Regions from separate parts of the Devosia sp. ZW T5_3 genome, predicted to be linked through region 3. Evidence: predicted binding sites of a transcription regulator. Region 3 holds the regulator's gene; each other region holds the start of a gene.

Region 1 (7,767 bases), on a different contig from region 3:
ACTGGGCCAGGCCAAGGATTTCGCGGGCGGCATTGCGCAGCGGATTGCCCTCGGTGGCGATGGTTTCGATGCGCGACTGCACATCGGCCAGCGTGCCATTATCGATCAGCAGATTGCCCGCCAGAACCAGAGCCAGTTCGCGCAGGCGGATATTGTCCAGCGAATTTGCCAGCGCGTCATAGGCGGCGACGGCCTCGGCGGTGTTGCCTGCCTTGGCGAGCACACCGGCCTTGCGGAACTCGGCCAGGGTCGGGTAGCGGCCCGAGCCATCGGCGATGACCTTGTCGAGCGCAGTCTGGGCGGCCGGCAGGTCGTTGCCGTCGATCAGGTCGAACGCCGCATAGAGCTCGTCGGAGGACTGGGCGGCATTGTTGGCGTGATACCAGGACCAGCCTTCATTGACGGCAACCAAGGCAACCACGGCAATCGCAGCACCGATGACATAGGGTGCGAAGCGGCGCCAAAAGGCGCGCATACGGTCGGAGCGGAGCTCCTCGTCGACTTCGCGGAAAATATTGTCCTGGGACATGGATGGCCTAGCGTCACGAATGAATTGGGGCGCACGTTTAGCACGGTGCCGGGGGAATGCAAATGCGCGCTTGGCTTGGGCGTCAGCGGCCCAGCCGCCATTCCCCAAGGCATTCGGGCCTGGCCTCGCCGAGTGTGGTGCGAACGAGAAAGAACTGCCGGACGCGCCAGCGGAATGGGCGAGACAAAGGCTGCTCGGGAACCGAGCCGGTATCGTACCACAAAGTCACATGCGGCAGGATGTTTGAGGGACCGCCTTCGAGGCCACGCCGAAGCATCTCACGCCGCAAATCGGCATGAAGCGCCTGGATTTCGCGCTGCCCCGTCGAGCAGCTGAGTACGGTCGGAAATTGCCGCCCGCTGCGGCCCTTGCCTCCCCCATCCAGGGTCATGAGCCGATCGAATGTGACGTCAAATGCCGGCCGTCGGATGGCTTCGCCAACTTCAAGAGCTGCATCGAGGTCGTCCGCTGGAATCTCGTCACCCTCGCCTATACCATGAAGCGACGCGTGGATCCGCGCCGCCCGAACGGGGCGCCGGACGCCGTAGCGGCGCGACATGCGCAAGGCGAAGTATTCCATATCCTGGGCAATCACTGGTGGCGGCAGAAGAGTGAAATACCAGCGATGCGTTGGGAACGACCGCCCTGTCCCCACCAGTTTCGGCGCGCCACCGCCAAACAGATCAAGCTGCATATCCATTTTGACCGGCCATCTTGTTCTCTATTTGTTCTTTCATAGGACAGCAGAGAACGAGGGTCAACGGTGTGGTCCATCACAAATATGGAGTGTTGGGGATAGGCGGCTAGCCGCCTATCGGATCATTCCCACTCGATCGTGCCCGGCGGCTTGCTGGTGACGTCGTAGACGACACGGTTGATGCCGCGGACTTCGTTGATGATGCGAGTGGCAGTTTTGCCGAGGAAGTTCATGTCGAACTGGTAGAAATCGGCGGTCATGCCATCGACCGAGGTCACGGCGCGCAGGGCGCAGACGAATTCGTAGGTGCGGCCATCGCCCATGACGCCGACGGTCTGGACCGGGAGCAGCACGGCGAAGGCCTGCCAAATCTTGTCGTATTGGCCGGACTTGCGGATTTCATCGAGATAGATGGCGTCGGCCTGGCGCAGGATATCGAGCTTTTCGGGCGTGATACCGCCGGGGCAACGGATGGCGAGGCCCGGGCCGGGGAACGGGTGGCGACCGATAAAGCTTTCGGGCAGGCCCAGTTCGCGGCCGAGGACGCGCACTTCGTCCTTGAACAATTCGCGTAGCGGCTCGACCAGCTGCATGTTCATGCGCTCGGGCAGGCCACCGACATTGTGGTGGCTCTTGATGGTGACCGAGGGGCCGCCGGTGAAGGAGACGGATTCGATAACGTCGGGATAGAGCGTGCCCTGGGCGAGGAAATTGGCGCCGCCGAGCTTTTTGGCTTCGGCTTCGAAGGTTTCGATGAACAGACGCCCGATGATCTTGCGTTTGGTTTCGGGATCGGATTGGCCGTCCAGTTCGCGCAGGAACACTTCGGAGGCATCCACGTGGACCAGCGGGATATTGTACTGGTCGCGGAACATGGTGACGACCTGTTCGCTCTCGTTCAGGCGCATCAGGCCGTGGTCGACATAGATACAGGTGAGCTGGTCGCCAATGGCTTCGTGGATCAGCACGGCAGCCACGGAAGAATCGACGCCACCGGAGAGGCCGCAGATGACGCGGCCGGTGCCGACCTGGTCGCGGATCTTTTCGATCATCTTGTGGCGGTAGGCCGACATGGTCCAGTTGGACTCGATGCCGCAGATATTGTGGACGAAATTGGCGTAGAGCTTGGCGCCATCGGGGGTGTGCACCACTTCGGGGTGGAATTGCACGGCCCAGATGCGGCGGGCCTCATTGGCGATCATGGCGAAGGGCGCGTTGGCCGAGGTGCCGACGACTTCAAAACCTTCGGGGAGCGCAACGACGCGGTCGCCGTGGCTCATCCAGACCTGGTGTTCACTGCCCAGGTCCCAGACGCCGTCATAAAGCGCGGAGGGCTTTTGCACCTTGACCTCGGCGCGGCCGAATTCGCGGTGATGGCCGGCTTCGACCTTGCCGCCCAGGGCCATGCACAATGCCTGCTGGCCGTAGCAGATGCCCAGGATCGGCACGCCGGCATCGAGGATCGACTGATCGATGGTGGGGGCGTTTTCATCCAGCGTAGAGGCCGGGCCACCCGATAGTACAACACCCTTGGGCTTGAGCGCGGCCATTGCGGCGCTGGCGCTCTGAAACGGGTGGATTTCGCAATAAACCCCTGTCTCGCGAACGCGGCGCGCGATCAGCTGAGTGACCTGCGAACCGAAGTCCACGATAAGGATTGCGTCGGGGGCGGCAGTGTCTGGGGTTTTCATGGCGAGGCCATATCGCCACGCCAGAGATTCCGCAAGGGTGCAAGTTTGCAGGACTGGTTTGCGGGCATAGTCATAATCGCAACGAATTGATCGGGCAGGCGTTGGGCAGGACCCACGGAGGACGAGTCTTTTGACGCAACAGCGATTGCTTGGCGCCGATTTTCTGCGCGCCGCCGCGTGCCTGATGGTGCTGTTGCATCACCTGGCGTTCCGCATGGATGGCAATAATGTGCCGGGGCCCCTCCAGGGCGTGGTGGATTTTGCCGTGATGGGCAGCTTCGGCGTGGCGGTGTTTTTCGTGCTGAGCGGGTTCCTCCTGGCGCGGCCATTCTGGCAGGCGCTGGACGCGGGGGAGCCGATGCCCTCGCTGGGGATTTATGCGCTGCGGCGGGCGGCGCGCATTTTGCCGGGGTTCTGGCTGGCGCTGATTGTCAGCTTCGTGCTGGGCCTGACGATCTATGGCTATGATCTGGGGCGCGAGGAGATCGTGCGATTTGTCGCGGGGTTCTTCCTTGTCAGCGACTGGCATTGGGTGACGCTGTTTCCGGTCAACAATAACGGGCCGCTGTGGTCGATCGGGTTTGAGGTGACTTCGTATCTGCTGCTGCCGTTTTTCCTGGCTGTGCTGTTTGCCGCGGGGCTGAAGGGCTGGCCGGCGCGGTTTGCCTGGGTCGGGGTCATCGGCGTGGTGCTGGCGCTGCACTGGATGGTGGTGCAATGGGCGCCGATCGACGAGGTGGAGCGCGGCTGGAGATATGGGCTGGTTGGTGGGGCCAAGGCGTGGATGCCGCGGTTCAATCCTATCGGGTTCTTCGCCATTTTTGCGCTGGGAGCGCTGGCGGCCGGGGTGCAGGTGAAGCTGGCCGGGATGCGTTCGTATCTGTTCGATCTGGTCGGGTTGGCCAGCGTGGTGGCGGCGGGCTGGGTGATGGTGGCCCACATTGGCGGGCTCAATGAGGGCTTTGGCTGGCTGGACGTGCCCTATGGGTTCCCCTTTATGCCGCTGGCGATTGCCGTGGGGCTGGTGGCCCTGCCCTCATCCGCTTTGGCGGGGCGGGTGCTGGATAATCCAGTGGCGCGCTATATCGCCGAAGTGTCGTTCGGCGTTTATATCTGGCATTTCCTGGTGATCGGGCTGCTGGAGCGGCTGGTGCCGCCGGCTTTCGAGACCAGTGGCGAGAATGGCTGGACGATCTGGCTGGCATCTAGCGGCGCCGCAATCGTCATCAGCTTTTTGGTGGCGACGGTCAGTTTCCGGTTGCTGGAGCAACCTGTGGTGCGCTGGGCGCGGGGGCTGGAGCGCCGACCCGTGCCGATCCAGAAACGCGAATTGGCCGAGACGCCGTCCTGATGTTTTGAATCAAGCCCCGCGGCGCAAGGCGTTGAAATAGAATCCATCTGTGCCGGTGAGGCGCGGGGTGAGTGCGATGCCGGACTGGGCGGTTTCGACATCCGGATGGATTGCGGCGCCGAAGGCGGCTTGCCACAGCTCGGATGGCGGCAGCGAGGCGAAGTCCGGATGGGCATTGAGGAAGGCGACGATCTGGTCGTCATTTTCTTCGGGCAGGATGGAGCAGGTAATATAGACCAGCGTGCCGCCGGGCTTGAGGTAGCGGGCGCCTTCGATCAGGATTGCGGCCTGTTCGGCAGTGCGTTGCGCCAGCAGTTCGGGGGTCAGCTTCCACTTGGTATCGGGGCGGCGGCGCCAGGTGCCTGTGCCGGTGCAGGGGGCGTCGATGACGACGCGATCCATTTTGCCGGCGAGATCGTCGAGCGCACCGGGATGAGGGGCGCGGACCTGCACATTGCGGGCGCCATTGCGCTTGAGGCGATCATAGATCGGCGCGAGGCGGTTGCGGTCGCTATCATAGGCGAAGATCTGGCCCTTATTGCCCATGGCGGCAGCCAGAGCCAGGGTCTTGCCCCCTGCCCCGGCGCACAGATCAAGCACCTGTTCGCCGGGCTGGGCATTGGCGAGGGCCGCCACGATCTGGCTGCCCTGGTCCTGCACTTCGAACCAGCCTTTGAGATAGCCTTCGTCGGTGGTGACATTGGGCGTGCGCGCATCGCCGGCTCCGGCCGGCATGGTGACGCCGACAGGCGAAATGGCGGTTAGACGCGGATGGAAGCGGTCGAGAGATTTTACGACGCGGTCGCGGCTGGCCTTGAGCGTATTGGTGCGCAGGTCAAGCGAGGGGCGGCCGGCCATGTCCTGCCCTTCGGCGATCCAATTGTCGCCAAAGGCGCGCTCGATGGAGGGCGCGAGCCATTCGGGGACGTCGGCCAGGATATGGGGGGCGGTATCGTCAGGGAGTTGGCCAACGGCGCGGGCCAGCTCGTCCGCGGTGAGCGGCTCAGGCGCGTGGCTATCGGCGGCAAAGCTGTCGCTGAGGGCGGCCGGGTCTTCGTTCCAGTCGCGGATGGCGACGGCGAGGACCAAAGCGCGCGGGCTATCGCTGCCCATCAACGCGGTATGCGAGGCGCGGCGGCGCAAGGCGTCATAGACGAGATTGCCGATGGCGGCGCGGTCGCCGGCCCCGGCAAAGCGGTTGTTGAGACCCCAGGCCTTGAGCGCCTCGGAGACGGGCCGCTTGCGCGTCTCCACATCCGTTAGAACATCAATCGCAGCGGAAAGGCGGCCTGGCAGGCGCATGAAGAGACCTCTGAGAATTCTACTCTGGTGGGCATCTGGAGCGCATTTCCTGCGCTTCCGGTGCTCACGTACTTTAGTACGTTCCGCTCCGGTTCTCGAAAACCCACTCCATCTATCCCACCAGAGCGAATTCTCAAGCGGTCTCTAGATACCTGGGCTTAGGACAACTAGGCGAAGGACCAGCCATAGCCACAGCGCGCATAGAACTGCAAGGCCGGCGGTATAGGTGGCGAAGCGGTGTTCGACGCGATTGGTGGTGACGTGGATGGCGGCGTGGGCGTAGCGCAGTACGACGAAGGCCCAGGCCAGCGCCAGTTCGAGCCAACTCACTGTACCGACCCAGAGCGTGAGCAGTGCGGCGACATAGAACAGGACCGGGAGCTGGAACTGATTGTCGAAACAGTTCGACAGCAGGCGCGCCTTGAGCGGATAGGCCGTGCGCTCGACAGCGATGTCCTCGATGGCGATCTCGCCCGACATGACGCGGGGCACGCGTTCGCGGCCCATGAGGATGAGCAGGATGATGGTGAGCAGGACCTGCGCGGCCATTGCGAGGATCAGGAGCTTGGTGGTGAGGGGCATGTTGAAGTTCCGATTCAGAGTCCGCGTCCTGCAGTAACGACTTGTAGCGGAGTAAGTTTTCGGCGGCATGCAAAAGCGCCGCCCGGCCTGGTGTGGCGTCGCGGTTATACGGTAACGGGCGGCCATTGGACCTTCCGAAACAGATAGAGTGGGCCAATGGCCGCCCGTCACGATCCGCTTTTTCTGCAGGGTCCGGTTCAGGCGGTACCATTCTTGCAGGTCCGGCTGCCGAGTTTCCAACCCCACTGGACAGGCGCCCCCATCCCACGGTCTCCCCACCCGGCCCTGCGTCGGGGCCGCGTAACTGGCGGGGATGGACGGAGTATGCAGGAGGGAATTGGGGGCGGGGATAAGATGGATAGATCGGGGTCAGTCCGAGAACTCTCAGTCGTCTCCCTCCCCCTTGTGGGGAGGGATCAAGGGTGGGGGTGGCCACACACATTGGACTCGCGGAGAGATACCCCCACCCTGCTCGATTCAACGGACTTAGCTCACGCTAAGTCCTATCTCGCTTCCCTCCCCACAAGGGGGAGGGTGACGACTGAGGGTCCGGATCAGGCCCGGCAGGGAGGCCGGCCCTATCGCCCGCTGCGGTTCCGATGATCCGCGAACTCTCCGGCTGTTGCTGCGTTGATCGTGACACCCATGGAGCGGATCAATGCAGCAACAAATCGCTATCATCACGCTCGGCATTGCCGATCTTGCGCGTTCCCGGCGCTTTTATGTGGACGGCTTCGGCTGGAAGCCGGCCTTCGAGAATGACGAGATCATCTTCTACCAGATGAACGGGTTCGTGCTCGGCACGTTCAGCAAGGCGGCGCTGGAAAAGGATATGAACCGTACTGGTCTGCGTTCCCCCGGCGCTTTTTCTCTGGCGCATAATGTGCGGAGCCAAGAAGAAGTCGACGACGTCATGCAAAGCCTGCTCGCGGCGGGCGGAACCTTGCTTAGGGCTGCTGACGCGCCGCCACATGGCGGATTTCGCGGCTATGTGGCCGATCCGGACGATCATGCCTGGGAAGTGGCGTGGAACCCGGACTGGACCATTGACGAGCAGGGCATGGTGACAATCGGCGCTTAGCGGCTACCTTCCAATGCGGGGAGGTAGCCGAAGGCCATGTTACCGGCCGCTGCGGTAGTTCGGGGCTTCGCGGGTGATGGTCACGTCGTGGACGTGGCTTTCGCTGAGGGCGGCGCCGGAGATTTTTACGAAGACGGAGTTGTCGCGGAACTCCTGCAGATTGTGGGCGCCGGTATAACCCATGGAGGCGCGGAGGCCGCCGGCGAGCTGATGCAGCACGGCGCCGGCAGCGCCCTTATAGGGCACCTGGCCTTCAATGCCTTCCGGTACCAGTTTCATCTGGTCGCGCACGTCTTGCTGGAAGTAGCGGTCGGCCGAGCCGGAGCCCATGGCGCCGACAGAGCCCATGCCGCGATAGGATTTGTAGGAGCGGCCCTGGTAGAGATAGACCTCACCGGGGCTCTCATCGGTGCCGGCCAGGAGCGAGCCGATCATGACGCAAGAAGCGCCGCCGGCCAAGGCCTTAGCCATGTCACCGGAGAATTTGATTCCGCCATCGGCGATGACCGGAATGCCCTGCTTGGCGCCTTCTTC
Region 2 (7,767 bases), on a different contig from region 3:
AACCCGAACGGATTTCATTGGCCAGCAATTCGGCCGGAAACGGGATCTCGGCTTCGATTTCGCCTTCCGCGTTCACATGGAACAGCGCATGCGGCGTGAGCTCGGACGTATCGCCCTCCGAAGCCAGCCAGAAACCGCCTTCCCCATCCAGCGTGATGCCTTCGAGATCAAGCTTCTGTGCCGGATGGCCGCCGCGGGTCACCACCGTCTTGGCAATGATGCGGGCCGGCTTGGACGTCGCGTCGATCGTGTAGATAGCCGGCTCGGCGCTCAGCGCGCTGTCGCTGACAGCATAAAGAATGCCGGGCTTTTCAGCATCGCCAACGGCGCCCGAAATGGCAGCCCAGCCGAACGGCAGACCGTTCTCGTCATTGTCCGAAACCAGCTGGGGATAGGCGGCTTCGCCCTCGGCCAGCTCATAGACCATGACATGAGAGCCAATGCCGCCATCTTCGCGCAGGTCAACTTCGTTGGCGGTCACGATCAGATTGCGGACAGGAATGGCAGTGATGCCTTCCGGGGAAATGCCCGATGGAATGGTCTGCACATATTCTGGCTCGGCGCCGGTATCCTTGTAGATCGCGACGAGCGAGGAGCGCTCTTCGACCACGAAGATATATTGCTGCTCGCCAAAACTCGCGACTTCCAGACCTTCGGGCTCAACGCCCTTCTTGTTGCGCGCATCGGGATAATGGCCAAGGCGAGCGGCATCGAGATCGAGTGCATTGGCCGAGTCATAGACGACACTGCCGTCGCGGTTGAAAATCGAGAAACTGCGCGAGCCACCGTTCCAATCGCCCTCATTGGCCACGACCAGGCGGTCAGCATCCAGCCACTTGATGGCGTCGGGTTCGCGCGGCACATCGCTCGTTTTGCCAGTGAAATTGAGCGCGCCGTCCTTCTTGGTATCGACATTCTCGACCGAAACCGCGCCTGCGGAGAAGCCGCCAGTGACCGTACCGGTCTTGCCATCGATGATGGCAATCCAGTTGTTTTCCTGCAGGGTGACAGCGATTTGGTCATTGTCGTTGAAATCGACGAATTCGGGCTCCGGGTCCTCGCCGCCGACATCGGCAATGCCGGTCAGCTCAACCGTCTTGAGGGTCTTGGCGGCAACATCGAAAATCACCACAAAGCCAGCCGGCAGTTGCGGGAGATCGCCGTCATTGACCTCCTCGTCGCGCTCATTCTCGATGGCGACGGCAATCAACGTGCCGGCGGCATTATGCGCCACCGAATCCGGCTGACCGCCCAGATCATATTCGGCATCGACGGCCTTGCTGGCGATGTCGACAACGACCAGCTTGCCGGAAGGCGCAGCGAAGCTCTCCGACGTATTGACGCCGACATAGGCCTTGTCGCCAATGATGGTGACCGAAGTCGGCTCGCCATCGAGCGACAGGAAACCGAGGTTTTTGGGAGCCTTGGCGTCAGTCAGATCGACAAAGCCAATGCCGCCTGCCGGGCTGTCCGAGTAAATAAGGGTCAGGCCGTCATCGCTGGCGGTGATGATCTCGGCTGAGGTCGCCTCGGCGTCGGGCGCATTGAGCGCGACGGGGAAGCTGGCAATACGATTGAACACTTGTTCGGCATGGACCGAAACCACCGTCGCCAACAAGGCGGCCGTGAGTGCGGCAAGAAATTTCGTGGAATACATGGATCAAGCCCCTGTTGAAGTCCAAGGCCTGCCCTAGGCCGCATGCATAAAACTTCGATGACAGGGACATGACAGTGCTGTGACGCCGCGCTCTTCTATACAGCGAGCCCCGCGCCACCTATATTGCACCGTGAACAAAAGAAGATTCGTCAATACCCCCACGGCGCAGCCAGCTCCCGGCGCGACGTGATGGAAAGGCCTTAGATGCCCGGCAATACCAACAATACCGAACGCCCGCCTGCCGGGTCGATCACCAGCCAATTCGGCCGGCGGGAAACGCCTGCCTATCTCGATGGCCTCAATGAGGAACAGCGGCTTGCAGTGGAGACCATTGATGGTCCGCTGCTGGTACTGGCCGGCGCCGGCACCGGCAAAACCCGCGTGCTGACGACGCGCATTGCCCATATCATCAATACCAATCGCGCCTGGCCGTCCCAAATCCTGTCGGTGACCTTCACCAACAAGGCCGCCCGCGAGATGAAGGAGCGGATCGAAAAGCTGGTTCCCCGCCTCGAGGCCATGCCCTGGATGGGCACGTTCCACTCCATCGGCGCCCGCATCCTGCGCCAGCATGCGGGCCTGGTGGGTCTGACCAGCAGTTTCACCATCCTCGATACCGACGATCAGATCCGGCTCATCAAGCAATTACTGGCCGCCGAGGATATCGACGAGAAGCGTTGGCCCGCCAAGCAGTTTGCCGGCATGATGGATGCCTGGAAGAACAAGGGCCTGCTGCCCAAGGACGTTTCGCCGGCCGAAAGTGGCGGCTATGCCAATGGCCGCGGCGCCAAGCTCTATGCCGATTACCAGGCCCGCCTGAAGGTGCTCAACGCCGCAGATTTCGGCGACCTGCTGCTCGAATGCATTCGCCTGTTCAAGGAAAACCCTGACGTGCTGGCGGAATTCCACCGCAAGTTCAAATACATGCTGGTGGACGAATACCAGGACAGCAACGTCGCCCAATATCTCTGGCTGCGCTTGCTCGCCCAGGGCAAGCCGGCCAGCGAAGCCAATATCTGCGTGGTGGGCGACGACGACCAGTCCATCTATGGCTGGCGCGGCGCCGAGGTCGACAATATCCTGCGCTTCGAGAAGGATTTCCCGGGTGCCAAGGTGATCAAGCTCGAGCGCAATTACCGCTCGACCTCCAATATCCTCAAGGCTGCCTCCAATCTCATCGCCTTCAATGAAAGCCGCCTGGGCAAGACGCTGCAGACCGATGTGGGCGAAAGCGGCGAGCTGGTTTCCGTCACCCAGGTGTGGGATTCCGAGGAGGAAGCCCGCACGGTCGGCGAAGAAATCGAGCAATATCAACGCGCTGGCGAGAGCCTCAATTCCATGGCCATCCTGGTCCGCGCCTCCTTCCAGATGCGCGAATTTGAAGAGCGCTTCATCACGCTGGGGCTGAATTACCGCGTCATCGGCGGCCCGCGCTTTTACGAGCGCAAGGAAATCCGCGACGCCATCGCCTATCTGCGCCTTGTCGCCCAGCCGGCCGACGACCTGGCGCTGGACCGCATCATCAACACCCCCAAGCGCGGCCTCGGAGACTCGACGGTGCAGTTGCTGCATAGCGCCGCCCGCGCGGCCAACGTGCCGCTGCTCTCAGCCATCCGCATGCTGGTCGACACCGAGGAGCTCAAACCCAAGCAGCGCACGACCCTGCGCAGCCTGGTTTCCCAGTTCGAGGACTGGACGTTCCACGCCCAGACCTTGAAACCCTTCGAGCTGGTCGAACGGATCCTGGAGGAGAGCGGCTATACCGACATGCTCAGCGCCGACAAGTCGGTGGAGTCCGAGGGCCGCAAGGAAAACCTCAAGGAACTGAGCCGCTCGATGGAAGAGTTCGACACCCTTGGTGGCTTCCTCGAACACATCGCCCTGGTGATGGACCGCGACAGCACCGAGGCAAGCGACGCCGTCACCATCATGACCCTGCACGGGGCCAAGGGGCTGGAATTCAACACGGTTTTCCTGCCCGGCTGGGAGGAAGGCACCTTCCCCAGCCAGCGCTCGATGGACGAAAGCGGCCGCGCCGGGCTCGAGGAAGAGCGGCGTCTGGCCTATGTCGGCATCACCCGCGGGCGCAAACGCGTGCGTATCTCCGCCGCCCAGAACCGCCGCATCCATGGCCTGTGGCAATCGGCCATTCCCTCGCGCTTTCTCGATGAATTGCCCGCCGATGCCGTCGAGGTGACCGATACCGGCTCCTCCTATGGCGGCTACGGCTATGGCGGGGGCGCCACCAGCCGCTTCAACAAGGCCGACCCCTTCGAAAGCGTCTACGAAACCCCCGGCTGGCAGCGCGCCCGCGCCCAGCAGGCGAGCCGCAAGGGCGGCGGCCCGATGACCATTGACGGCGATCTCGTCGCCCGCTCGGTCGACTTGGGCAACGACAAATCCGCCTTCAGCTTCGGCGAACGCGTCTTCCACCTCAAATTCGGCTATGGCGCGATCGCCGGGATCGAGGGGAACAAACTGACCATCGACTTCGAGCAAACCGGCCGCAAGAAGGTCCTGGATAGCTTTATCAAGAAGGGGTGAGACACTCGCTCCTTTTGGCCAAGCCGTCCTCTGCCTTCTCGTCCCAATTGTGCTCTGCTACAACTTCGAGCGCACCCCAGGTTAATAGGTAAACCGAGCAATGATCGTCAGCACCACGCCCACGCTGGAAGGCCGCCAGATCCGCGAATATCTGGGCATCGTCACCGGCGAAGTCATTGTCGGCGCCAATATCTTCAAAGACCTGTTCGCCGGCATTCGCGATATCGTGGGCGGTCGCGCCGGTGCCTATGAATCGACGCTGCGCGATGCCCGCCGCCAGGCCTTCAGCGAGTTGGAATCCGAAGCCAAGCGCCTGGGCGCCGATGCGGTGGTGGGTGTCGACATCGACTATGAAGTCGTCGGCCAGGGCGGATCCATGCTGATGGTGTCCGTGTCCGGCACAGCCGTCAGGTTCTAGAGCCCAATCCCGCCCAACGGTTCGGTTTCAAACCGCTCGCCAAAGCCGGCTATGAGCGGCTTGGCCTTGGCAATGGTTGCTTGCACCTGCGGCAATTGGAGCGAGGCGCCATGGCTATCCTTGTTGTCCCACACTTCGGTGATCCAGATGCCGTCTTCGCTCGCCGGATCGCGGGCGATCACATAGCTGATGCAACCGGGCATGGCGCCATTGCCCTCCAGCATGATGGCCAGCAATTCCTCGCGCTTGCCGGGCGCCGCCAGCATCTTGCCGATCAGACCGTACATTGCCCATCTCCTCCGCTAAGGCTTGATCAGACCACCGCTGTAACGCAAGCCATAACCCTTTGTTCCAGAACAATAAATTGTTTCTTCGCCAGAGAACAGATCGACAGCCCCTGTGGACTTATCCACGTATTCCCCGTGCGGACCAACCCAAGTAAAACCGCCGAGAAAGCGCCCCTCGGCATACATGGCCGACAGCGCGACCTTGATGGTCTCCCCTGCCCGCTGCGCATCGATCAGGTCCGGCCGCAGGATGAAGCCATGATAATTCATGGCCCAGACCGGCTCGGCATCGAGCCAGATGGTTTCCTGCCCCAAAAAATCGGTGCCGCCGAAATAGCTGTCGCGATAGCGCCATGGCCCTTGCGACCAGACCAGATCATGCGAACCCTGCCGGCTCGACGCGGATTTTTCGCCGCCGCCGACGTAACAGGCCTGTTTGGCAGCCACCACGACTGCATTGAGCGCATTCAAATCCATTTTTCCACCCGAACAAAGCATGAACGAATGCCTGGTATTCGTCAAGGAAATCGTGGCGCATTGACTTGTTTCGGCCGCTGCCGCAACAAGGGGCCGATTAAATGAAAGCCCTGCCCATGTCCGTCGACCAGCTCTCCGCCCCGCTCACCAAAGAACAGGCCTATGCCCTGGTCGATGCCGTGATGGAGCGGGACGACCTGGCGCTGACCGCTTCGGCGCATGAGAATGAAGAGACGGGCGAATGGTTTTTCGAGGCCACGTGCGACAGCCCGCCCGATCTTGAATCATTTTCTGAGCTGGCCCGGCAAACCCTTGGTGGGGCAGTCGATTTTTCCGTTTCGCCAATCGATCCCGATTTCAATTGGGTGGCTAAATCGCTGGAGGGTCTGGTCCCGGTGATCGCGGGTGGCTTCTATGTTTATGGCAGCCACGAGACCGGCCCCATTCCGGGCGGGCTGACGCCAATGCGGATCGACGCGGCGCAGGCATTTGGCACCGGGCACCATGAGACGACGACGGGGTGCCTTGAGGCCATCGACAAGGTGCTCAAGCGCCGCCGGCCGCGGGTTTTGCTCGACGTTGGTACTGGTACCGGTGTTCTGGCGATTGCCCTGGCCAAGCGGCTGCGGCTGCCGGTTATTGCCAGCGATATCGACCCCATTGCGGTGACGACCACCATTGAAAATGCTCAACAAAATGGCGTTGGCAAATTCATCATCGGCATCGAGGCGACCGGGCTGACCAATCCGACCATTGCCGGCAATGCGCCCTATGACCTGATCGTGGCCAATATTCTGGCCGGGCCGCTGACGGCACTGGCACCGGCCATGGGGCGGGTTGCCGGGCGCGGCGCGACGATCATTCTGTCGGGGATTTTGCAGCATCAGGCGCGGGGCGTGATCAATGCCTATCAGCGCCAGGGCATGATCCTGATCGAGAAGCTGCAGCGCAAGGATTGGACCACGCTGATCCTCGAAATGCGCTAGCGCAAGGTGCGCATTCCTGCCGCTCGTGCTAGCGGACTGTTAGCATCGAGACTAGCACTTGGCGGTTTCAGGCCCCAGAAAAGCAAAATCCCCGAACTCGCGTCCGGGGATCAATCAGATCGTCAGCAGTAAACTGCAGCGGCCTTACGGGCGCTTTGTGAATGCGCCGATCAGCTGGTGCTGCATGCGATAGCTGACCTGACGGCTCGACTCGCGGCCACGGGCGTCGATAACGGCTCCCAGTGCCTTGCGGAAATCATTCTTGCTCTCGGTCATCTCAGTCTCCATGCATGTCGGCGATCTATTGCCGTCGACAGGAGCTTATCTAGTCCCTCCCCCCGGCTTTGGTTAGGGGGCAAACGGCAAGCCAGCCATGTCAGTTTCGCAAGCCCCGTTACCACCACGTTAATTTGCCGTTCAGACTTCGCAGCGCGGCAACCTCTGGTTAAGGTGTCGCGTGAGCCGAACAGGAACGACGCCATGACCGACCAGACTTTTCCGCCAGCCATCTTCCAGAGCTTTGAGGAAAAGGCCGACCCCAAAAATGTCGCGCCCCGGCTCAAGGCACTACGGGCGGCCATGGCCAAGGCGGGGGTCGACGGGTTCCTGGTGCCGCGTGCCGATGCCCATCGCGGCGAATCGGTCCCCGCCAGCGAAGCGCGGCTGGCCTATCTCACCGGCTTTACCGGCTCGGCCGGCATTGCCATGGTGGGGAAGAAGAAGGCAGGCCTGTTCGTCGATAGCCGCTACACATTGCAGGCGCCGGCGCAGACCGATACGGCCAAGGTGAGTGTGCACGAAGTGCTGCAAGGCGGGTTGCCGGTGGAGATCGGTGATTATGTGCCCAAGGGCGGCACCATTCGCTACGATCCCTGGCTGCATACACCGGGCGAAATCCGCGATCTGCAGGCCAAGCTGGGCAAACGGGCCAAGCTGATGCCCGGCCCCAATCTGATCGACGCAATCTGGAACGATCGGCCCGGCGCGCCGGTCAGCGCCATCGAAGTGCTCGGGCACAACCGGGCCGGCAAGACCGCGCCGGACAAGATTGCCGATATTCAGGCGAGCTTGAGCCAGGACGGCGCCGACGCGGCCGTGCTGACGCTGCCGGAATCGATCTGCTGGCTGTTCAATATTCGCGGGCGCGACGTGCCCAATACGCCCTTCGTACTGGGCTTTGCCGTCGTGCCGCGCAAGGGGGAACCCTCGCTTTATCTCGACCCGGCCAAGATCACGCCGGAGCTGAGCAAGGCGCTTGATGGCGTGGCCAAGGTGGTGAGCAGCAAGAACCTGCCCAATGCATTGGCCAAGCTGGGCAAGGACAAGAAGGCGGTGCTGATCGATCCGGCGACAGCGCCCGAAGCCATTGCCGCGACGCTCAAGAGCGCGGGCGCGGCG
Region 3 (7,767 bases):
CCACGGCGCCATCGGGATAGCCACGATGGTCCGAAACGTCGGCAAAGAGGGTCCAATCGCCGGTCGGCAAGCCGGTGGCCGGATCGGTGGGGCATTGCATAATCTTTTTGGTCGGCGTGTCGCTCCAATAGGCGATGCTGCCGTCCGGCGAAAAGCATGTCGCGTTGGGGATCTTGATTCCGGATTTGAGCGTGGTCAGCGTGCCGTTGCGATAGTGATAGACCGCTCCGATTGGCGCTTCCGTTTCGCTCTTGGTCATGGTGCCGATCCAGAACGCGCCCGAGGGATGCACGCGGCTGTCATTGGTGCGGGTCAGCGCGTTATCGGCCTCGATCTCGTTGATGCGGTTCATGCCGCCAGTGGCGAGATCAAACTGCTTGAGACCCGTTTCGGTGGCCAACACCAGCGTGTGATCGTCGACAATGGCTGCCGCGGCCACGATTTCGTTGAACAGCCAGCTGTCGGCGATCTCGCCCGTAGCGGTCACGGCGAACAACGTCTGCTCATTGATGTCGAAGAAGAACAACTGCTGGCGGCCTGCATGCCAGATCGGGCCTTCGCCCAATGCACATTGGCTGTCGAGCAGGAGTTTTGCCGTCTGGGTCATTGCGCCAGGCCCTTGTCATAGGCGGCAACGGCAATAGCCGCGCGCTCGGCGACCTGGGCCACGTCCATGCCGGGCTTGTAGATATAAGTGCCCAGGCCAAAGCCAGTGCAGCCCACCGCGAAGAATTCGTCGAAATTGTCGGGATTGGCACCGCCTACAGCATAGATCGGCATTTCCGGCGGTAGCACGGCTTTGATCGCCTTGATGCCCTTGGCACCCAGCACTTCGGCGGGGAAGAATTTGAGTCCGGTGGCGCCCGCCTTGATAGCGCGGAATGCCTCGGTGGGGGTGAATACGCCAGGATAGGAGAGCATCTGGATGCGTACAGTCTCCTCGATCACCGCTTTATTGGTGTCGGGCGAAACGATGAACGTGCCCCCGGCATCGGCCACGGCCCAGACCTGCTTTTTGGTGAGCACTGTGCCCGCCCCAATGGCGGCCTTGTCGCCCAAGGCATTGGAGGCCAGTGCAATACTGGTCAGCGCGTCGGGGGAATTGAGCGGCACCTCGATCATGGTGATCCCGGCGGCGACCAGCGCCTCGCAGACGGCGACGGTTTCGGGCGGGGTGATGCCGCGCAGGATGGCGATGATGTGACGGTGATTCATGGGTAACTCCGATCAGGCGATGGCGCTGCGGGCGGCTTTGAGGCCGGCCAGCACCACATCTGTTGCGTCGACGGGGAGGCCTGTTGCGCCGGTTTTGGCGAGCACATCGGCATAAAGCGCGCAAAGTGCGGCCGAGCCGATCAATGGCACAGGTTCGGCACCAATCAGATGACGATTGCTGCCGATCTCGGTGCCGATCAACAGGCCGGACAGGAAGCCGGCGCACCAATCGGGCGTGCGGCCGGAGAGGAGCGAGCCGGCGCGGACCTGAAACAATTGGCCGAGCAATTCCTGCGGGCGTTCGAGTCCGGCTGCGGCACCGGCCGCAAAGCCTTCGGCGCGGCCCGGGCCATCGAGGCTGCCAGCGAGGGAATGACGCAGCACCGAATGGGTGCTGAGGATTTCGAACAATTCGCCGGTCATGGCGGTAGCGAAATGATCGATGCGGGTGCCGTTGAGCTGCGCCCATTTGGAATGGGTGCCGGGCATGCAGACCACGCCGGTATAGCCGGGCCGCAGGGAGGCGAGCCCGAGCAACTGGGTTTCTTCGCCGCGCATGACATTGTCGGCGCCGTTTTTCTGGCAGACGCCGGGCAGAATCGAGACCGCGAAACGGGTGTTGGGCATGGCCGGCTGGACAGCACCCGCGAGCAGATGGCGCAGATCGGTGGGGGCTTCGAGATAGGGGGCTTCCAGCCACCCCTGGCGGGCGCCGGCCATACCGCAGACCAGCACCTCGATTGCGCCGGCGCGTGTGCCGGTGACCCCATCGAGCAATTCGCTCAGCGCGGCGGAATAGTCCTCGCGCGTGAGCTTGCCCATGCCCTTGGGGGAGTTGCGCGAGAACGTCACCGCGCCATCGGCAGCAATGCCCCAGGCGCGCAAGTTCGAGGTGCCCCAATCAACGGCGACCCAATCCACGATGTCAGTCAAAATCACTCCTCTGAGCCGCATGCCTTATCCCGGCGGGGCGACCCTAATAGTAGAGCGCCGGTGGAACCAGCCAGAATCTACGGATGCCGGCGAGACAGAACAAAGGCCCAAGGCCCATGGTTTCGTCTCCTCATTTGGTAAGCGAGCAGACGCGTTTCGGAACATTGCACAGGGCTTTTTTCTGCGCCTCTAAAAAGTATGATTTTTTGGCAGAATTCCGTTCACTACCGCTGTGGGCATGCTAGAAAGCTGCAATCGTTGAGGCACGATCCGCCAGCGCGGACAGTGAGGTATGAGGAAATGACTGCCAGCAAGCCCCAGAAGCTGCGTTCGCGCGCTTGGTTCGATAATCCTGACAATCCAGACATGACGGCGCTTTATCTCGAGCGTTACATGAACTTTGGCGTGTCGCGCGAAGAGCTTCAGTCGGACAAGCCGATCATTGGTATCGCGCAGACGGGGTCCGATCTTTCGCCGTGCAACCGCCACCACATCGTGCTGGCCGAACGCGTACGCGAAGGCATTCGGGAAGCGGGCGGCATTGCCATCGAATTCCCGGTGCATCCGATCCAGGAAACCGGCAAGCGCCCCACCGCCGGGCTCGATCGGAACCTCGCCTATCTGGGCCTGGTCGAAGTGCTTTATGGCTATCCCCTGGACGGCGTCGTGCTGACTATTGGCTGCGACAAGACCACGCCTGCCATGCTGATGGGCGCCGCCACGGTCAATATTCCCGCCATCGCGCTGTCGGTCGGGCCGATGCTCAATGGCTGGCACAAGGGCGAGCGCACTGGCTCGGGCACCATTGTATGGAAGGCCCGCCAGATGATGGCGGCTGGCGAGATCGATTATGCCCAGTTCATCGAACTGGTGGCGTCCTCGGCGCCGTCCACCGGCTTCTGCAACACGATGGGCACCGCAAGCACGATGAACTCGCTGGCCGAATCGCTGGGCATGCAATTGCCGGGCTCTGCCGCCATTCCCGCGCCGTATCGCGATCGCCAGGAAATGGCTTACCGCACTGGCAAGCGCATCGTGGACATGGTGCATGAGGATCTGAAGCCCTCCGACATCCTGACCAAGGACAATTTCATCAATACCATCGTGGTCAATTCCGCGATCGGTGGCTCGACCAATGCCCCGATCCATATCCAGGCCATTGCCAAGCACATTGGTGTCGAGCTGGAACTGCAGGATTTCCAGACCTATGGCCACAAGGTGCCGCTGCTGGTGAACATGCAGCCGGCGGGCGAATATCTGGGCGAGGACTTCTACCATGCTGGCGGCGTGCCGGCGGTGGTCCACGAACTGATGAGCCAGGGCCTGATCCGCGAGAATGCGCCGACCGTCAATGGCAAGACCATTGGCGAGAACTGCCGCAACAGCACGATCCAGGACGACAAGGTCATTCGCTCCTTCGACAATCCGCTCAAGGCCGAAGCCGGGTTCCTGGTGCTGCGGGGCAATCTGTTCGACAACGCCATCATGAAGACCAGCGTGATTTCTTCGGAATTCCGCGACCGCTATCTTAACAATCCGGCCAGCCCCGGCGCGTTCGAGGGCAAGGCTGTCGTGTTCGACGGGCCGGAGGATTACCACCACCGGATCGACGATCCCTCCCTCGAGATCGACGAACATACCCTGTTGTTCATGCGCGGCGCCGGGCCCATCGGCTATCCAGGCGCGGCGGAAGTCGTCAACATGCGGCCGCCTGATTACCTGATCAAGAAGGGTATCCATGCGCTGGCTTGTATCGGCGACGGCCGCCAGTCGGGCACGTCGGGTTCGCCCTCGATCCTCAACGCATCGCCCGAAGCGGCTGCCGGTGGCAATCTCGCCATCCTGCGGACCGGCGACCGGGTGCGCATCGATCTCAATACCGGCACGGCCAATATCCTGATTTCCGACGAGGAAATCGCCACGCGTCGGGCCGATCTGGAATCGATGGGCGGGTACAAATATCCCAAGCATCAGACCCCATGGCAGGAAATCCAGCGCGGCATCGTCGGCCAGCTCGGCGACGGCGCTATTTTGAAGCCAGCTGAAAAGTACCAGCGGATCGCTCAGACCAACGGGATTCCGCGGGATAATCACTAGGCGCGCTAAGTCTCAGAAACAGAAAGGCCCGCCAAACCAGCGGGCCTTTTTTACTCGGGAAAGGCGCTCAGATGCTCATGTGCTATGCGCCACTCGCCTCTTCGCTTGCCGAGAACGGTCGTTCCTCTGCCGCTGCCTTGCGCCAGTTGCCCTTCGATGACCGCTTGCCAATGAAAACTATAGATGCAGCTTGCCGCCGTATCCGCCTTGGCGATCCAGCGGACGTCTTCCAGCCAATATCTTTCGTTTGAAAACCGCTGCCAGGTCCGCTCGAAGGCGGCTCGCACTGACTCCATGCCATGGTAGGAGCCAGAGCTGAACCAAAAGGTCGCGTCGTCATCGATCAACGATGTCAGCAGCTCAAAATCATGCTGGTTGATGAGCTCGGCATAAGCTGCCATCACCGCCTCAGGCGTGGCGTGGTCCACTATCAGTACTTCCGCAGCAGCCCCACCAAGCGTCCCTGGACCTTGACCCGGTCAGGCGGGAAAATCCGGGTTTCATAGGCTGGGTTAGCAGCTTCGAGTGCGACGGTATTGCCCTTGCGGCGCAAGCGCTTGAGGGTGGCTTCCTCATCGTCGACCAGGGCGACGATGATTTCGCCGGTGCTGGCCGATTCCTGCTTCTTGATCAGGACGGTGTCGCCATCAAAAATACCGGCCTCGATCATGGAATCGCCGCGCACTTCCAGCGCGTAGTGTTCGCCGGCCCCCAGCATTTCGGGGGGCACCATGATGGTGTGGGAGTGGGTCTGGATAGCCTCAATGGGCGTGCCAGCCGCGATGCGGCCCATGACGGGGATCGAGATCGGACGGGCGTAATCGTCGCCAACAGATTGGCGCGCCGGCGGGTTGGATACCTTGCCCAGTGTGCCCTCGATGACCGATGGCTCGAAGCGCGCCTTGCGGCCGCCCAGCGAAGGATTCATCGAATCGGGAAGCTTGACCACTTCGAGGGCGCGGGCCCGGTTGGGCAGGCGGCGGATGAAGCCGCGCTCTTCCAGCGCGGTGATCAAGCGGTGAATGCCGGATTTGGACGCCAGATCGAGAGCGTCCTTCATTTCGTCGAATGAGGGAGGAATGCCGCTTTCCTTCATCCGTTCGTGGATGAACATCAGCAGCTCGTGTTGTTTGCGCGTCAGCATTGGCGGCCCTCCACAGGGATTCGGAACATAGGCAGAACGACTATACGTGTTCCAGTTATGTTCCGCAATATCCCCCGCGCCCGTATCGCGATTTTCTTGGCTCGACAGTCAAAATGCGTCGATCTCTATGGTTTCGACAATCGCACCTGCATGGGCGCCGGGGTCGAATTCTGGCTGGATGATCAGCATATCAGCATTTGACAGGGACGAGGTGTGGCCGCTGTCGGTCTGTGAGATCGGCATGAGCTCGGGGCCGGTTGGCGTGTGGACGAGCTGGGCGCGCATGAAGTGGCGGCGCGCCGAATTGGGCGGCGTGGGGCCAGCCAAAGGCAGGCGCCAACTGGGCTGTTCGACATAGCCGAGCCATTTGCGCAGGGCCGGCTTGATGAAGACGGTGGCAGTGACCATGGCCGAGACAGGATTGCCCGGCAGACCGAAAATCAGCGTCTTGCCGCGGGTGCCGAACATTAGTGGCTTGCCCGGGCGCATGTTGATGCGCCAGAAATCGAGCGTTACGCCGAGTTCGAGCAGAATTTCCTGGACGATATCGTGGTCACCCACGCTAGCGCCGCCGGTGGTGATCAAAATATCGGGCTCGGCCGCGAAGATCGATTCGAGCTTGGCGCGCAGGGCGGCGCGGTCATCACGGGCGATACCGTGATCGGTGACCTCGGCCGCATAGGGCGCGAACATGGGCGCAAGACCAAAACTGTTGGAGGCGACAATCTGGTCGGGCGCGAGTGGCGAGCCAGGCAGCGCCAACTCGTCGCCGGTGGCGAGAAGAGCAATGCGGGGGCGCGTGGCCACCGTAAGACTGGGCGCATTGGCGGCGGCAGCCACGGCCAGCTGCATCGGGCCCATGCGGACGCCAGCCTCGATCAGGGCATCGCCCGTGGCAAAGTCATTGCCAATGGCGCGGATGCTGCGACCGGGCTTGGGCTGCTCGGTAAAGCTCACCAGATTGCCGTTTACCGTCGCCTCTTCCTGCATGATGACGGCGTCGGCGCCAGCGGGAACCGGCGCGCCGGTGAAGATGCGGACGCACTGGCCTTCGGCGACGCTGCCAGAAAAACCTGCGCCGGCTTGGGACGTGCCGATCAGCGTCAGGCTATGGCCGGGAACGATGTCAGCGGCTCGGACGGCGTAGCCGTCCATGGCGCTGGCATTGAAGGGGGGCTGGTCGTGGGTGGCGAACAGTGTTTGCGCCAGCACGCGGCCATTGGCGTGGGCCAGGGCGACGCTTTCGGGCTGCACGGCGGGTACGCGAGCGAGAATGGCGGCGATGGCGTCTTCGACGGGCAAGAGGCTCATGGCGCGCGCGTAAAATCGCCGGACTTGCCGCCGGACTTTTCGAGGAGGCAGATGTCGGTGACCACCATGGCGCGGTCGATGGCCTTGGCCATGTCATAGAGCGTCAGCGCGGCGGTGGAGGCGGCGACCAGGGCTTCCATTTCGACACCGGTCTGGCCGGTGGTTTCGGCAGTGGCTTCAATGCGGATGGCGGTGTCGTTCTCGGCCGAGATGTCGACGCTGACCTTGGTGAGCGGGATCGGATGGCAGAGCGGGATCAGTTCGGCGGTTTTTTTTGCGGCCATGATGCCGGCAATGCGGGCTACGGCCAGGGCGTCGCCTTTTTTGAGGCTCCCGCCCATGATCGCGGTGATGGTGGCCGGCTGGGCGATGACCCGCGCTTGGGCGACGGCGCGGCGCTTGGTGGAGGCCTTGTCGCCGATATCGACGATATGGGCTTCGCCGCGCTCGTTCAGATGCGTAAGGCTGGCTTCAGCCATCAGCGGACGACCTCGGGGGCGCCCATCAGCAGGGTGCGGGTGGCGGCGGCAACATCGTCCTGGCGCATCAGGCTTTCGCCGACGAGGAAGGTGCCGATGCCGGCTTCCTGTTCGAGTTTGACCACATGGTCATGGCTCATAATGCCGCTTTCGCTGACCAGGAGGACGTTTTTCGGCACGCCGATGGCGAGATTGATCGAGGTGTCGAGCGTGGTCTCAAAGGTACGCAGATTGCGGTTGTTGATGCCGATGAACTCGGCGCCCAGAGCCAGCGCGCGGTCGAGTTCGAGCTGGTCGTGGACCTCAACGAGGGCGTCCATGCCCCATTCGGCGGCGGCGTCGAGCAGGTAGCGGGCCACGTCGTCGCCAATGGCGGCAAGAATGACCAGGATGCAATCGGCGCCCCAGGCGCGGGCTTCGGCGACCTGATAGGTTTCGAACAGGAAGTCCTTGCGCAAAACGGGCAAGCGCGTGGCGGCACGAGCCTCGATCAGGTAGCTGGGCGAGCCCTGGAAGGAAGGGCGGTCGGTCAGCACCGAGAGGCATGCGGCGCCGGCGGTTTCATAGGCGCGGGCTATTTCGGCCGGA
Region 4 (7,767 bases), on a different contig from region 3:
ACGGCCTGGTACGCCTTTGCGGGATCCTGGTTGGAGGCCGCGCGGCCGACCAGTTTCATGTCAGGCCATTTGGCTTCCATGCGGGCGATGAAGGCGGCGACACGCTTGTCGTGATTGTCCTGGCCCGGATTTTCGAGCACGGCATATTCGCCCTTGCCGTCCATAGCCTCGGCCACGGCATCGGCCGCATAGGTGCCTTCAGCCAGATTATCCGAGGTGATAAAGGACGTGCGCTTGGAATTGGGCGAGTCAGCGGCAAAGGTCACCACGGCGACGCCCTGATCGACAGCGCGATTGATCGGCTCGACAAACGGGTCCGAATTCATCGGATGCACCAGGATACCGGCTGGGTTCTGCGCCAAGGCCTGGTCGAAGCTGGCGATCTGCTTGGTCACGTCATATTCGGGCGTGCCGGTATAGGCTGTTTCGCAACCGAATTGCTGGCCGGCCTGCTTGAACATTTCATAGACCGGGAACCAGTATTCGACGCCCGACACCATGACGTTCATGACGTATTTTTCACCCGGCTGGCATTTGAACGGGTTCTCGGTCTGGGCCGCAACATGGCCAGAGCCAAGCAAAGCCGTGGTGACGAACGCCGTTGCCAGCGTGCTCAGAATTTTGCGCAAGATTCCTCCCTCCGGCCGAAGCCGTCGCAATGCATCTCCCTGGCCGGCACTGCCGGTGGGGCATGGATTTTGTGAAACCGCGATCCTCCTCCGAACCGCAGCGGCCCCACAATTGTCCGCAGAGTGAGTTGATGTCAATATAATTCATTGCCTGAATTATATTTCAGGAGACTTGTGAATTGAGCTGCTGCGCATCGGGACAAAGCCCAACCGAACGCAAGTGCCACCTTCCGCACTTCTCATCGGGTGCCGCTCTGACATCATGCGGGTTCGCGAGCCGGCAGGAGGCCAGCATGGCCCATCCCTTTCTCAATCTTCTCAGCGATCGCAAGATCGGCGCCCTGTGGACCGGGCTCGCCTTCTCGGGAATCGGCAATGAGCTGAACCGGATCGCCATGGTCTGGCTTGCCATCCAGATCGCCGGCGCGAATGCCAGCTGGGTTGCAACGGCTCAATTCGCCATTGCCTTAGTCGTCAGCTTGGGTGCGTCGGCCTTTGCCGACCGGATCGCGCCGCGTTCGCTCATGATCGCCACCGACCTGTTGGCGGCGCTCGTCGCGCTCGTGCCCCTGGTTTTTGCCAGCACTATTGGGCTGAGCCTTGAAGTCTTAATCGGTACATCCATGGCCCTTGCCGCATTGGGCGCGCTGTTCCAGCCAGCCCTGCTCTCGAGCGTTCCGCTGATCGCCCAAACCCGCGAACGCGTTCAAGGCGTGAACGCACTGCTCGACGCCACCGCGCGCCTGTCGCGATTGCTGGGACCGTTTCTAGCAGGCCCGTTAAGTGCTTTCGTCCCGATGCTGCATTTCCTGACGATCAACGCGGCCAGCTTTCTGGTCTCCGCCTGCGGGATCGCGCTTGTCGGCAAATCCATCGGCACCCCCGCCCGCACGCAAGACACCGCCTCTATCCGGGAGCGGCTGGCGCGCGGCCTTATGGTTGCTCGAAAGGAACCGGAAATCCGCATAGTGCTTGCCGCAAATACCATCGTGCTGGCCGCCTGGTTCATCGCGGTCGGGCTCGGCCTGCCCTTCCTCGCGGCCAGTGCCGAAGTGGCGAGCCTGCCACTGACCGGCATCGGCGCCCTGGCGGCCTTGGCTGGCGCATACGGGGCCGGCGATTTCATCGGCAATTTGCTCGTCGCAGGCGCGCGGCCAAGACGCGTTGGCCGCTTCATGTTCACCGGCTATCTTATCCTGGGAACCGGTCTGGCCCTGGTCCCGATCCTGCTATGGATTCTGCCGCCATTCCTCGCCCTGCCCGCCATGCTGCTGGCCTGCTTTGCTGCCGGTCTGGGCGGCCCCATGTTCTTCATCTCCATGATGACCCTATTTCAGACCGGGCTGAACCGCCCCGATCTGAGCAGCCTGATCCGCTTCCGGGCGGCCCTCAGCGCCGCCGCCATGATGCTGGGTTCCGCCGTCTCGTCCCTTCTCTTCAGCGGCTTGGGCGCCGCGCCGACAATCCTGGCTGCCGGGGCCCTCATTGCGCTGGTCGGCGCCTGCGGCAGCAGTTTCTGGCCGGATTTGGGCACCGCAGCGCAAGTCAAGTAGCTTGATCCTGCCTATTGATGCACCGCCTCAAGCTTGTGCCCTTCCGGATCAACCACGAAGGTCGCGTAATAATGCGCGCCATAATGCGGCCGCAGGCCTGGTGCGCCGGCGTCCGTGCCGCCATGCGCCAAAGCTGCGGCGTGGAAGCGATCCACAGCGGCTCGGTCAGGCGCCTCGAAAGCCAGATGAAATCCCGCGCCGGGTGGCGATGCTCCGGCGCGCTCGAAGATATTGAGCTTCTCCCCGCCGCCGGCACTGCCATAGCCCAGGCCGCCTTCGCCGGTCCAAAGCCGCACATATCCTAACGCAGTGAGCACGGCGTCGTAGAACAAGGCCGCTTTGGTCAGGTCACGCACACCGAGCGAGACGTGCCCCAGCATCAGTGGAACCGTACATCCGTCACACCCTCAAGCGCCTTGATGCCGCCAGCCACTTCTGCCGTCAGCCGATAGCTGCCCGGCAGCTCGATCTCGTATTCGCGCGCGCCGCCATCGCGGATCACCACGAAATTGACCGAGCCTTCCCCGCCGCGCTTGAGCTGGCTGCTGATCGAGCCCAACGCCTTGGCGTCCGCCGCAAACACCGTCAGCCGCCGGTCGACTTTTTCGGCAATGCCGTCAATCGCCTCGGCCGATAAGAGCCGCACGCTGATCCCTTCGGCTCGCTCGTCCGCGCCAACCATCAGGATCACCGACTTGCCCGGTTGCAACAGGCTCCCGAACTCATTGATCTGCTCGGAAAAGGCGATGCATTCGTAACTGCCGCTCTGATCCGACAGGGTCAGGATCATCATCGGCGTGCCCTTGCGGGTACGCCGGTCCTGCCGCGAGGCAATGGTTCCGGCCAGTCGCCCGGCCGACGCGCCATCCTTGACCGCCCGCTCGAAATCGCTCCAGCGCTGCACGCGCATGCGCTCGAACAGGTCCGAATAAGCATCCAGCGGATGCGCCGACAGATGGAACCCGATTGCCGCCAATTCGCGGTCGGCGCGCTCGGTCGTGGTCCAGGCCGGCACCCCGGCCGGCAGCTTGAACGGCTCCGGCTCGCCGGTGTCGAACATGTTCCACTGCCCCTCATTGCGCTCGCTCGCCAAGGCCTGGGCCGTGCCGATCACCGTTTCGATGGCAGCAAAAGCCAGTTCACGCCGCGGCGCCAATTCATCGAATGCGCCAGCACTGACCAGCGTTTCCAGCGTGCGCTTGTTCATCATGCGCGGATCAACGCGACGGGCGAAATCACCCAGATCCTTGAATGGCTTATCGCCCCGCACCTCAACAATATGTTCGGCTACCTGCCGGCCCACGCCCTTGACGGCGCACAGCCCGTAGAGAACCTTCTTGTCCTTGACCGAAAACAGGACTTCCGACTTGTTGACGCAAGGGGGCACGATCTCGATGCCTTTCTTGCCCGCTTCGCGGCGGAATTCGGAAAGCTTATCGGTATTGCCCATATCGAGCGTCATCGAAGCCGCGAAGAATTCATGCGGATGATGCGCCTTGAGATAGGCAGTCTGGTAGCTCACCAGCGCATAGGTCGCTGCGTGGCTTTTGTTGAAGCCGTAATTGGCGAACTTGGCGAGCAGGTCGAAAATCGTGTCGGCCAGGTTCTTGGTCAACCCGAACTTGACCGCACCATCGCGGAAACGCTCGCGCTGCGCATCCATTTCGGCCTTGATCTTCTTGCCCATGGCGCGGCGCAGCATATCGGCTTCGCCTAGCGAATAACCCGAGAGCAGCTGGGCGATCTGCATCACCTGCTCCTGGTAAACGATGATGCCATAGGTTTCGTCGAGCACCGATTTCAGCGCATCATGGGGATATTCGATTTCCTCATCTCCGCGCTTACGGGCGCAGAACAGGGGAATATTGTCCATCGGGCCGGGGCGATAGAGCGCCACCAGCGCGATGATATCCTCGAAGCGGTCAGGCTTCATATCGACCAGCGCGCGCCGCATGCCGCCGCCTTCCACCTGGAAGACGCCGAACGTGTCCCCGCTCTGGTAGAGCTTGTAGGTCGGCACGTCATCGATCGAGATATCCTCGATCCGGAAGCTGCCGCCGTCCTGGTTGACCATGTTGACGGCATATTGGATCGTGGTCAGCGTCTTGAGGCCGAGGAAGTCGAACTTAACCAGCCCGGCCGCCTCGCTCCACTTCATATTGTATTGGCAGACCGGCATATCCGAGCGCGGATCGCGGTAGAGCGGCGCCAGATCCTGCAACGGCCGGTCGCCGATGATGATGCCGGCGGCATGGGTCGACGCGTGCCGGTACAGGCCTTCCAGGTTCTTGGCGATGGCCACCAGTTCGCCCACGGTCTCGTCATCCTCGACCATGCGGCGGAACTGGGGTTCCTCATTCATCGTCCGCTCGATCGACCACGGATCGGTTGGATTGGCCGGCACGAGCTTGCACAGCCGGTCCACCTGCCCATAGGGCATTTGCAGCACGCGCCCGACGTCGCGCAGCACGGCGCGAGCCTGCAGCGTTCCGAAGGTGATGATCTGCGATACCTGTTCGAAGCCGTATTTGCTCTGCACATAGCGGATCACCTCTTCGCGGCGGTCCTGGCAGAAGTCGATATCAAAGTCCGGCATCGACACGCGTTCCGGATTAAGGAAGCGTTCGAACAGCAGGTTGTAACGCAGCGGGTCGAGGTCCGTGATGGTGGTTGCATAGGCCACCAGCGAGCCCGCACCCGAGCCGCGGCCCGGCCCCACCGGAATGCCCTGCGACTTCGCCCATCGAATAAAATCAGCCACGATAAGGAAATAGCCGGGAAACTTCATCGACTGGATGATGTTGAGCTCGAACTCCAGCCGGTCACGATATTCCCGCTCGGTCTTGGTCGGATCGATCACCCCGGTCTTGAACCGGTTCTCCAGCCCGCTTACCGCCATTTCGCGCAAGGCCTGCGCCTCAGCGGCCACGGCCTCGTCCTCGCTCAGGTCCGGCGCGGCCGCGAATTTGGGCAGGATCGGCTTGCGCTTGAGCGGCCGATAGGAAATGCGCTGCGCGATCTCGACGGTCGAATCCAACGCCTCGGGCAAGTCCGAGAACAGCGCCACCATCTCGGCACGGGTCTTGAAATAATACTGATCGTTGAGCTTGCGCCGCTCGGTCTGGGCAATCACCGTGCCGCCGGCAATGGCCAGCAAAGCATCGTGTGCCTCGGCCTCGGCGACCGACTTGAAGAAGGGCTCATTGGTCGCTACCAGCGGAATACCCTTGCGATAAGCGTAATCCACCAGCCGTGGCTCGACGGCGGCCTCTTGCGGGCGGCCATGGCGCTGCAATTCAATATAGAAGCGATCGCCGAACAAATCCGCCAGCCGGTCCAGCCGGCGGGTGGCATTGGCGTCCTGCCCCTGGGCAAAGGCCATATCGATGGCGCCTTCCGGCCCGCCGCTGAGGCAGATCAGGCCTTCCAGCCCTTCCCGGCTCAGCCAATCGAGCCGCGCCGTCGCCGCGCCGCCTTCACCATCAAGATAGGCGCGCGACACCAGGCGGGAGAGATTTTCAAAGCCCAATTCGGTCTGCGCCATCAGCACGACGCTGGACTTGCCCGACCAGGCGACGTGGCCGCGTTCGCTGACCCGCTCTTCACTGGCGGCAAAGTCGATCGGCAGTTCCACCCCGATCAGCGGCTGAATGCCCTTGCTGCTGGCCTTTTCCGAAAACTCCAGCGCCCCGAACAGGTTACTGGTATCGGAAATGCCCAAAGCGGGCTGATGGTCCGCCTTGGCCAGCTTGAGAATCGTGTCCAGCTGCAACGCGCCTTCCAGCAGCGAATAGGCAGAATGGACGTGCAGATGGATGAAGCCGGGGCCGCTCATGAATGCTCTCCTAGCCTGCCTTTGTGACAGGCCATGGCGGACGGCGAAACCATTTGGCGCCGCAATCCACAGGGGAAGGTCACACGAGTCGGGTCAGCATATCCATCCAGGTTAGCGAGCCGATAGTGAAGGCCCCGAGCGTGACGAATGCGGCGAAGTCCTTGATGAAAGTGAGCATCTGCATCTCCCGTGTTGCTATAATGTTCTTATAAGTTCCTTGTTTGTTCTTGTCCAGTGGGAGGAGCGGGAACAGCGGGGATTGAGCACATTTGGTTAGCAAATCATTAGGAAAGGTTGCCGGACTGTTCACCTTGAGACCGCCAGCGTTGTCAGCCGGCGGCCTGATGAGCATACTGCCCCGAGCTAGTGCCCGATGACGATCTCGGCGTCCTTACGCCGATGGGTACCCAGATTGTCGACGATGGTCGCGCTGGCCCGATTCAGTCCGCGCAATTGCACATCGACACCGGCCTTGCGGAATTTGAGCACCGCCTTGTCGATGCTGGCGACGCTGGAAATATCCCAGATATGGGCATGGGTCAGATCGATGATGACGCGGGTCACCTTTTCCTTGAAATCGAACGCGGCCATGAACTGATCGGCCGAGGCGAAGAACAGCTGGCCGCTGACATGGTAGACGCGCGTGGCGCCGTCGTCGGACAGCTCCGGGCGCAAGGCGAATATCTGTGCGATCTTCCAGGCGAAGAACACGCCCGACAGCAGCACGCCGACCAACACGCCAATGGCCAGGTTATGCGTGCCTACGACAAAGGCCACAGTGGCCAGCATGACGAAGGACGAGCTGCGCGGATGATCCTTCAAATTGCGGATCGAGCGCCAGTCGAAGGTGCCGATCGACACCATGATCATGATGGCTACCAGCGCCGGCATCGGAATGATGCGCAGCAGATCGCCCAGCAGCACCATCAGCACCAATAGGTAGGCTCCGGCCAGGAAAGTGGAGAGCCGCCCTCGCCCGCCCGAGCGCACATTGATGCCCGATTGGCCGATCATGGCGCAGCCCGCCATGCCACCGAAAAACGCCGAGGCAAAATTGGCCACGCCCTGCCCGACACATTCCAGCCGCTTGTTGCTGCTGGTATCGGTCGCCTCGTCGATGATCTGCGCGGTCATCAACGATTCAAGCAGCCCCACCGCCGCGACGCCAATGGCGTAGGGCAAAATGATGATGAGCGTGTCGAGGTTTAGCGGCACTTGCGGAATCAACAGCTGAGGCAGAGCCCGCGGCAACTCGCCCATATCGCCCACGCTGTGCAGGTCCATGCCCGAGAACCAGGCCAAGGCCGTCAGCACCACGATGCACACCAGCGGCGACGGCACCGCCCGTGTCAGCCGCGGGAAGAGGTAGATAATCGCCAGTCCCGCCGCGACCATGGGATAGGTCAACCAGGGCACATCGATCAGCTCGGGCAATTGCGCCATGAAGATGAGAATGGCCAGCGCATTGACGAAGCCGGTCATCACCGATTTGGACACGAACCGCATCACCCGGTGCAGGTTGAGCCAGCCGGCGGCGATCTGCAGCAATCCAGCCAGGATCGTCGCGGCCAGCAGATATTGCAGCCCATGCTCGCGCACCAGCGAGCCCATCAGCACGGCAGTAGCGGCGGTAGCCGCTGATATCATCGCCGGCCTGCCGCCAAAAAACGAAATGACGATGGCTATCACCACCGAGGCATAGAGCCCCACCTTGGGGTCCACCCCCGCAATGATGGAAAATGCGATGGCC

The links. The regulator LexA, encoded in region 3, represses DNA repair genes until DNA is damaged. The targets are predictions, from matches to a motif close to TGTTCNNNNTGTGTTCNG.
Region 1: ACI3KW_RS17455 (2'-5' RNA ligase family protein) is a predicted target of LexA. The motif match lies at 1,245-1,262, and genes of this name have one in related genera.
Region 2: ACI3KW_RS05240 (DUF5680 domain-containing protein) is a predicted target of LexA. The motif match lies at 5,392-5,409, and genes of this name have one in related genera.
Region 4: dnaE (DNA polymerase III subunit alpha) is a predicted target of LexA. The motif match lies at 6,229-6,246, and genes of this name have one in related genera.

Annotation. Positions count from the first base shown of each region.
Region 1 covers NZ_JBJDRE010000014.1:113,105-120,871, reverse strand. The annotation lists gene ACI3KW_RS17460 (tetratricopeptide repeat protein) at 1-529, opposite strand, end outside; gene ACI3KW_RS17455 (2'-5' RNA ligase family protein) at 612-1,229, opposite strand; gene guaA (glutamine-hydrolyzing GMP synthase) at 1,349-2,917, opposite strand; gene ACI3KW_RS17445 (acyltransferase family protein) at 3,048-4,268, shown strand; gene ACI3KW_RS17440 (RsmB/NOP family class I SAM-dependent RNA methyltransferase) at 4,278-5,570, opposite strand; gene ACI3KW_RS17435 (MAPEG family protein) at 5,715-6,152, opposite strand; gene ACI3KW_RS17430 (VOC family protein) at 6,811-7,233, shown strand; gene guaB (IMP dehydrogenase) at 7,273-7,767, opposite strand, start outside.
Region 2 covers NZ_JBJDRE010000003.1:215,587-223,353, forward strand. The annotation lists gene ACI3KW_RS05220 (esterase-like activity of phytase family protein) at 1-1,657, opposite strand, end outside; gene ACI3KW_RS05225 (ATP-dependent helicase) at 1,862-4,201, shown strand; gene ACI3KW_RS05230 (heavy metal-binding domain-containing protein) at 4,302-4,619, shown strand; gene ACI3KW_RS05235 (putative quinol monooxygenase) at 4,616-4,906, opposite strand; gene ACI3KW_RS05240 (DUF5680 domain-containing protein) at 4,922-5,383, opposite strand; gene ACI3KW_RS05245 (50S ribosomal protein L11 methyltransferase) at 5,485-6,369, shown strand; gene ACI3KW_RS05250 (hypothetical protein) at 6,514-6,645, opposite strand; gene ACI3KW_RS05255 (aminopeptidase P family protein) at 6,850-7,767, shown strand, end outside.
Region 3 covers NZ_JBJDRE010000002.1:31,757-39,523, forward strand. The annotation lists gene ACI3KW_RS02665 (SMP-30/gluconolactonase/LRE family protein) at 1-607, opposite strand, end outside; gene ACI3KW_RS02670 (2-dehydro-3-deoxy-6-phosphogalactonate aldolase) at 604-1,215, opposite strand; gene ACI3KW_RS02675 (2-dehydro-3-deoxygalactonokinase) at 1,228-2,148, opposite strand; gene ACI3KW_RS02680 (IlvD/Edd family dehydratase) at 2,449-4,245, shown strand; gene ACI3KW_RS02685 (YybH family protein) at 4,296-4,646, opposite strand; gene lexA (transcriptional repressor LexA) at 4,676-5,389, opposite strand; gene glp (gephyrin-like molybdotransferase Glp) at 5,498-6,700, opposite strand; gene moaC (cyclic pyranopterin monophosphate synthase MoaC) at 6,697-7,179, opposite strand; gene trpC (indole-3-glycerol phosphate synthase TrpC) at 7,179-7,767, opposite strand, start outside.
Region 4 covers NZ_JBJDRE010000004.1:30,261-38,027, forward strand. The annotation lists gene ACI3KW_RS05960 (substrate-binding domain-containing protein) at 1-629, opposite strand, end outside; gene ACI3KW_RS05965 (MFS transporter) at 923-2,182, shown strand; gene ACI3KW_RS05970 (VOC family protein) at 2,194-2,562, opposite strand; gene dnaE (DNA polymerase III subunit alpha) at 2,562-6,017, opposite strand; gene ACI3KW_RS05980 (SulP family inorganic anion transporter) at 6,381-7,767, opposite strand, start outside.